Regions from separate parts of the Brevibacillus sp. genome, predicted to be linked through region 2. Evidence: riboswitches for the same ligand, from Rfam matches in the RefSeq annotation. Region 2 holds a riboswitch; the other holds the start of a gene.

Region 1 (3,747 bases), on a different contig from region 2:
ACGCCTCCCCTTTTGCCCCTTGAAGCTCAGCCAGTTCCGCTGCAAAGCTTTCCAGGAAACGGTCTACGTCTTCCTTGGTCAAAGTGAGCGGCGGCAGCAAGCGAACAATCGTTTTTTGCGTCACATCCACGAGAACTCCCCGATCCAGCATGGCTTGCTGCAAGCGGCTGACCTCTTCGGGAGCAGCACTGAGCGGGATTCCCACCATCATGCCTTTGCCGCGCAGCGCCTGAAGCTGTTCCGGGAGGCGCTCACGCAGTGCTTCCAGTCCAGCCCACAGGTAGGCAATCACTTCGTCTACGCTCGCTGCAAATGCGGGATCGAGCAGTTCGTCCAGCACGACATTGCCCAAAGCAGCCGAAAGCGGAGACGGCGCAAAAGTCGTGCCGTGATCTCCCGGCTTGAACTGGTTCATCAGCTTCGTCCCGGCAATGACGCCACCGAGCGGAAGTCCGCCGCCTACTCCTTTGGCAAACAGGATCAAATCTGGCGTCACGCCTGCGTGCTCGTAGGCAAACAGTTTTCCCGTCCGTCCCATGCCTGTCTGGATTTCATCCATGGCAAACAGCATGCCTTCCTCTTGGCAAATGGTCGCCACCTCGCGCAAAAAGTCTACAGACAAAGGCACGACACCCCCGGAGCCAAGAACAGGCTCCATCAGGACGGCTGCTGGCTTTGCCTCGCGACAGATGGCGCGCAATCCGGCTGTGTCCTCCGGATCAAGCTCGTACACGGGAAAATCCGGCTGCGGAAAATCTTGATAGACGTGCGCTTGCCTGGTCAGCCGAACGGCGCCCAGCGTCCTGCCGTGAAAACTGTTGCGCAAGACGACGATCCCTTCGCGTCCCGCTCCGTCGGTCTTCGTCCATTTGTGAATCATTTTGATCGCGGACTCGGTCGCCTCTGCGCCGGAATTGGTGAAGAACACTTTTCCCGGGATCGTCTGCTCGACCAGCCGCTTGGCCAACAGGATCGCCGGCTGGTTCAAAAATACGTTGGAAATGTGCAGGAAACGTTCTCCCTGATCGCGCAGCGCCTGAACAATCCGCGGGTGGGAGTGGCCCAGCACATTGACTGCCAGGCCCGTAAACAGGTCCAAATACTTGTTGCCCGCTGTATCGTACAGGTAGTTTCCTTCCCCTTTGGCGATCGCGATAGGCAAACGTTTATAAGAAGAGACGATGTATTGTTCGTCGAGCGTACGCCAGTCCATGTGAGCTCTCTCCCCTACAGCTGACGTAGCTCCTGCTTGATCTCCGTCTTGGAGCGAGTTTTGTCGTCGATTTGTTTGATGACACGAGCAGGTGTGCCCGCAACAACCACGTATGGCGGCACATCCTCAATCACGACCGCGCCTGCTGCTACGACCGCGCCTTTTCCTACGCGAACGCCTTCGAGGATAACCGCATTGGCACCGATCACGACATCGTCTTCGACAACAACCGGCTGTGCGGAAGGCGGCTCAATAACGCCTGCAATGACAGAACCAGCGCCGATGTGGCAATTTTTCCCGATTGTACCGCGTCCACCTACAACCACGTTCATGTCGATCATCGTGCCTTCGCCAATTACCGCGCCAATATTGATCGAAGCTCCCATCATGATCACCGCGTTGTTTCCGATGGTAACCTGGTCACGGATGATCGCGCCCGGCTCGATGCGAGCCTGGATGCCTTTTGTATCGAGCAATGGAATCGCGGAATTGCGGCGGTCGCTTTCTACCACGTAGTCCTCGATTTTGTCGGCGTTTGCAGCCAAAACAGGCTCGATCTCTTTCCACTCGCCAAAGACGACGCCAGTAGAGCCAGTGATGAACGTTTTTGCGCTGGCACCGAAGTCAATGCCCTCCAGATTGCCTTTCACGTATACTTTCACAGGTGTTTTCTTTTCGCTTTTTTGAATAAACGCGATAATTTCATTTGCATCCATCATGTTCACAGGTAAATCCTCCTTTTTGATCAAAACCTTGCCTTGTTTAAATTGACTAAAAAAAGCAATGAGTGCATTCGCTATCTCATTGCTTTCCAAACTGCCCAAGCAAATCGTAAATAGCGCTCCACAAGAAGACAATCGTCTTTTGTGACAGGATGTTCATTGTTCATGAGCCACCCCAGCCGCTGCTGTTCGAGGGGAACAACAACCGCTTCGGCGCTTTAGCCTTTCCTCCTTTTCCCGCCCCCCGGCAGATGACGAAAAGATGTACTATTCTTCGGCGCACCTCTATTTAGACTTCCAATATTATAATTTCATTTAACTCTACCAAAATCATTCCCATGTGGCAACAGCTTTATAGAAAGAAAAAAAATCGTTGACAACGAGAATCATTTTCATTATCTTATTTTTGTGAGAATGATTTTCATTATCTTATTTGGAGGGTTTCAACCTTATGAGCCGCATTTTGATGGTTTACGCAAGCATGACTGGAAACACACAAGAGATTGCTGAAGCGATTGCTGAGGGTATTCGATCCACAGGAAAAGAGCTGGAGATAAAAGAAGTGATGGACGCAACAGCCAAGGAGCTTGAGGACTACGATGGCATCCTGCTCGGCGCTTACACTTGGGGCGACGGCGATCTTCCGGACGAGTGCCTGGACTTCTACGAAGAGATGGACGACATCGATCTGACTGGCAAAAAAGTAGTCGCATTCGGTTCCTGCGATTCCGCTTACGAGCACGTTGGCGCTGCCGTAGATACTCTCTTGAAAAAGGCGAGCGAGCGCGGTGCGGAAACACCACTTGAAGGCTTGAAAATCGAGCTGTCCCCTACAGCGAAAGAAGTGGAAACCTGCAAGGCGTTTGGCGTTTCTTTCTCCGAATTGCTGGGCTAAGACCAGAAGGCCGCTGAAAAGAAAAAGCCTTTCCACTTAAATCAAGTCATGGTACAATGTCGATCCGACTTTTTCCAGGGAGGATTGATATCATGACGCTACATACAGAAACGGTCTATCTGCGACCTCTGGGCATGGACGACGCAGCCGAGCTTCTTGAGCTTCGGCTGCGTAATCATGCTTTTTTGCAACCTTTTGAACCGATTCGGTCGTCTTCCTTTTTGACGCTCACGGGCCAACAGGAACAAATCGCCCAGGCGGAAAAAGACTTTGCCGCTGGCACAGGCTACGCTTTTGGCGTCTTTCTGCGCGAAACGGACGACATGATCGGCCGTGTTGCCCTGTCAAACGTCGTACGCGGCGCCTGGCAAAACGCGACCATCGGTTACTTCATGGATCAAAGCTGCAACCAAAAAGGCTACACGACAGCCGCCGTCAGGCTCGCTCTCGCTTTCGCCTTTCAAGAAGCCGGTTTGCACCGCGTGCAAGCCGCTGTCATGCCTCGCAATACGGCCTCTATTCGCGTTTTGGAGAAAAACGGTTTTCGCAAGGAAGGGTTGTCCTTGCACTACTTGCAGATCAACGGCGTGTGGGAAGATCATCTGATTTTCGCGCTGACAGCCGAAGACCTGGCTTAATCACGCTGCGCTGTTTCTTGTGCCCGCAATCGCTCCAGGATTCGCCGCTTGCGGTAAAGCATTCTCCCCGCTTCGGCGACATCCTGTACGGTTGAACGATTCAAGTACGCTCCGAACAAAATACCCGCAATCGGTACCAGCTGAAACAGCTTTTTCCACCCGAAATTTTCGGTGTACGTCACGACGACCTCCCGCCAGCCTTGCAATTGCGCGATGACGTCTTTCTGCGCAGCTGGCTCGTCAAACCGGGAAAGCTCAGCCAAAATCGCTTTTTTCCCG
Region 2 (3,747 bases):
GGCTTTCATCGTAGAACACCCAGCAGCAGTCCTCGTTGTCGCAAATCTTGATCCGCTCCAGATGGGACGGAAGCAACAGCGTGGCAAAAGACCCGGCGATCCGCGCCATGACCAGTGGCCATCCTTCAATCGCGCTATGCCATTCCTGCGCATAAGTTGCTTCCTCTTCACTAGGCACGACGCGAACGTAAAACGGAGCTTTTGCCAGCGTCTCGTTCAGTTGCTCCAACTCCTCTTGCAGCAATGCCTCCCCGCTGACCACCTTTTCCAAAAGCATTCGCATATACTCGCGAAATTGCACAAGAACAGCGACGGTTTCCTCGTCAAGCGGCAGCGGTGCCTGCAATTGGTGCTCTTGCAAAAACCATTCCTGCCATTCCCGCTTTGCCAGGCGATTTTCCTTGCGGCCTGTCCCGCGCCAGTCACGCCAATCGCTGTTTAAAAAATCGATGCATAGCCATTGCACACTTCTCTTCCCCCATCTATTTTCGCTTCTTGTAGGTAACACCAACATATGGTAAGATCATCTTGTAACCACCAAAATTCATTTTGAGCGTTACAAACTTCTTCTTATTGCCATTATAGCGCTTCACCAATCTGTTTGACAGACGAGGAGGAAACACATGAATCGGATGGAATTGCTTGTTCATGAATGGGAGTGCACGTATGACAAAGAAGATTGGTATCCGCCGCTCAAGCACGCCCTGGATGGCGTGACCGTGGCCCAAGCCAGCTGGCGTCCCGAAGGAGAGGCAGCGAACACGATCTGGGAAAATCTCAGTCATCTGCTCTATTTCAAAGAGCGTTTGCTGCACCGTCTATCCGGTACGGATTTTCCTGGTACGGCTGAGACGAACGATGACACCTTCCAACCATCCGGAGCGCCAGACGACGAAGCAGCTTGGCAAGCGGCGGTGCAGCGCATGGAAGAAGTACATCGCGGCATTCATGAAAAGCTCCGCTCCCTTTCCGGCGATGCATTCGATCAGCCGCTGCCCACCATCTCCATCGGGCAAAGCGTGATGAGCATCATTTTGCACGACGCTTTTCATACGGGACAAATTGTGCAAATCCGCAAGCTGCAAGGCTCTTGGCCTGCGCGCAGGTCATTTTTGTAGCCCTTGCTCCCACTCTAGCAATATTTTGCAGCACAACTTTTTTCATTGATTAATAACGATCAATCTTATATAGTTGATAAATAAATCAACTTCATACATGTTATCCTCATCTTTCACGGTGAGGGTAGAGGTCGCGGCTTTTATGTCATCCTGTACGAGATTCAGAAGAAATCTATGACTCCAGGAAAGGGAAAAGCCGCCGAAGCTCATATCGCATCTCTGTGCGCGTGGGCTGGGGCTGTACCCGAAAGGGACAGAACTGTCACGTTTGCTTGCCGGGCAAACGTGGTGTGCTATCTTCAGTGAAGGCTTGGTGGGGATTGGATGATACCGCCCTATGCCGTTTTTGGCTATTGGCGGTTTTTTCGTTTCCGACCGACCTTCTCAAAATCTTCGAAAGGTCGTGCAAGCATCTTATGTCACAGAATCAACTGCAACGTGGTTTGAAAGCCCGCCACCTGACGATGATCGCCATCGGCGGCTCCATCGGTACGGGCTTGTTCCTGGCGAGTGGAGGCTCGATTCACGAAGCCGGACCAGGGGGCGCTTTGGTCGCCTACATCGCTATCAGTATCATGGTTTACTTTTTGATGACCAGTCTTGGGGAAATGGCCGCCTTCATGCCTGTATCCGGCTCCTTTTCCACCTACGCCACCAGATTCGTCGACCCGTCACTCGGCTTCGCGCTTGGCTGGAATTACTGGTACAACTGGGCAATTACGATTGCGGTCGAACTGTCAGCCGCAGCTCTCATTATGAAATACTGGTTCCCGGATACTCCCGCCATTTTGTGGAGTGCCTTGTTCCTCGTCCTTATGTTTGCTCTTAATCTGTTGTCTGTCAAAGGCTACGGCGAATCTGAATACTGGTTTGCCTTGATTAAAGTAGTCACCGTCGTCGTCTTTATCATCATTGGTATTTTGATGATCTTCGGCATTATGGGTGGCGAAGCAGTCGGCTTCCAAAACTTCACCAAAGGCGATGCACCGTTCAATGGCGGCTTCATGGCGCTTCTCGGCGTCTTCATGATTGCCGGGTTCTCGTTCCAGGGAACCGAGCTTGTAGGGGTGGCCGCTGGTGAGAGCGAAGACCCTGCGCGCAATATCCCGAAAGCGATCCGCCAGATTTTTTGGCGCATCTTGCTCTTCTACATTTTCGCAATCCTGATTATCGGGTTGCTCGTTCCTTACGACAATCCGAATCTGATCAGCGGTGATATTACCGATATTGCCATCAGCCCGTTCACGATCGTCTTTGAAAAAGCCGGCTTTGCCTTCGCCGCCTCTGTGATGAATGCGGTCATCCTCACCTCCGTGCTGTCTGCCGGGAACTCCGGCATGTACGCATCCACCCGCATGCTGTGGGTGCTGGCGAAGGAAGGAAAAGCGCCAAAATGGTTTGCCAAAGTCACTCGCAACGGCGTCCCGATCAATTCCTTGATCATGACGGCTGCCATCGGTGCGCTGGCGTTTCTGTCCTCCCTGTTTGGAGATGGCGAGGTGTACGTATGGCTTCTGAACGCATCCGGCATGTCCGGGTTTATCGCTTGGCTCGGCATTGCCATCAGCCATTACCGCTTCCGCAAAGCGTACCTGGCCCAAGGCCGCGACCTGCGTGAGCTGCCATACCGGGCGAAGCTGTTCCCGTTTGGCCCGATTTTCGCCTTTATCATTTGCTGCGTCGTCATTGTCGGCCAAAACTACTCGGCGTTTATCGGCGGCGAGATTGACTGGAACGGCGTGTTCGTCTCCTATGTTGGCTTGCCGCTGTTTTTGATCGTTTGGCTTGTCTACAAGTATACGAAAAAGAGCAAGCTTGTTCCGCTCCATAAAGTAGATTTCAGCATGGACGAAAAATAAATAGCTTTGCCAAACAAGTCATTGCAGGCTCCCTCACGTCGAGGGAGCTTTTTCTTTGTTTCATTTTATTTTTCCGATCAACTTTCTTATGATTACATATTGACGAATGTAGACTGGAAATATATACTGTTCATGAAAAATTGATAATGAGAATCGTTATCGACAAACTCTTTTCCTATTCCCAAGGAGGCCCCATAATGAAGTCCAGGTTATCGAAGCATCTCTACAGCACTACACTGGTTGCCGCGCTTCTTGCAGGCAATACTCATTTGGCTATGGCCGCTCCTGCAGTTGTTGCAGCCGCAGAACAACCCCAGACCGCTCCTCTGTCTCTCCACGGTGCGATCGAGCAGGCATTGAAAACCAGCATCGATCTTGAGCTGCTGCAAATAGATTACGATGTTACGGAATATGAAACGCTCTATACGCTGCGAGAAAAAGCGGCCATCCAGCTCGAAAACGTCAATACGCTCGATGATGCCAAGAAAAAATACGAAGACGCTGCCAAAGCGAGAAAAGACCTGGCGCTTAGCGAAGTCACTTTGAAAACCTCAAAAAACAATTTGCAGCTGCAAGTGCAAAAAGCGTATTTTGAAGTCTCTTCTCTGGAAGAAAAGATCAAGCTGCAAAAGCAAAGCATCCAACGCCAATACTGGTCGGAGAACGACGAAGCGAAAGAAAAGCTGTCCGCTCTGGAAACCAGCTACAAGCAGGCATTGGCCAAACTCAACGACCTGCTGAACGAAAAAAAGGACAAGTCCTGGCGCTTG

What was found. A riboswitch is a leader RNA that binds a small molecule or an ion and turns the genes downstream of it on or off. The one in region 2 is predicted to bind lysine.
Region 1: another riboswitch for lysine. It lies ahead of dapD (2,3,4,5-tetrahydropyridine-2,6-dicarboxylate N-acetyltransferase); the one in region 2 lies ahead of DEP07_RS07895 (amino acid permease).

Annotation. Positions count from the first base shown of each region.
Region 1 is NZ_DOTK01000005.1:29,031-32,777, forward strand. Features, by position in the region: gene DEP07_RS00835 (aspartate aminotransferase family protein) at 1-1,213, opposite strand, end outside; gene dapD (2,3,4,5-tetrahydropyridine-2,6-dicarboxylate N-acetyltransferase) at 1,228-1,938, opposite strand; lysine riboswitch at 2,042-2,231, opposite strand; gene DEP07_RS00845 (flavodoxin) at 2,387-2,830, shown strand; gene DEP07_RS00850 (GNAT family N-acetyltransferase) at 2,923-3,468, shown strand; gene DEP07_RS00855 (EcsC family protein) at 3,465-3,747, opposite strand, start outside.
Region 2 is NZ_DOTK01000033.1:5,501-9,247, forward strand. Features, by position in the region: gene DEP07_RS07885 (CGNR zinc finger domain-containing protein) at 1-466, opposite strand, end outside; gene DEP07_RS07890 (DinB family protein) at 624-1,118, shown strand; lysine riboswitch at 1,236-1,422, shown strand; gene DEP07_RS07895 (amino acid permease) at 1,535-2,977, shown strand; gene DEP07_RS07900 (TolC family protein) at 3,175-3,747, shown strand, end outside.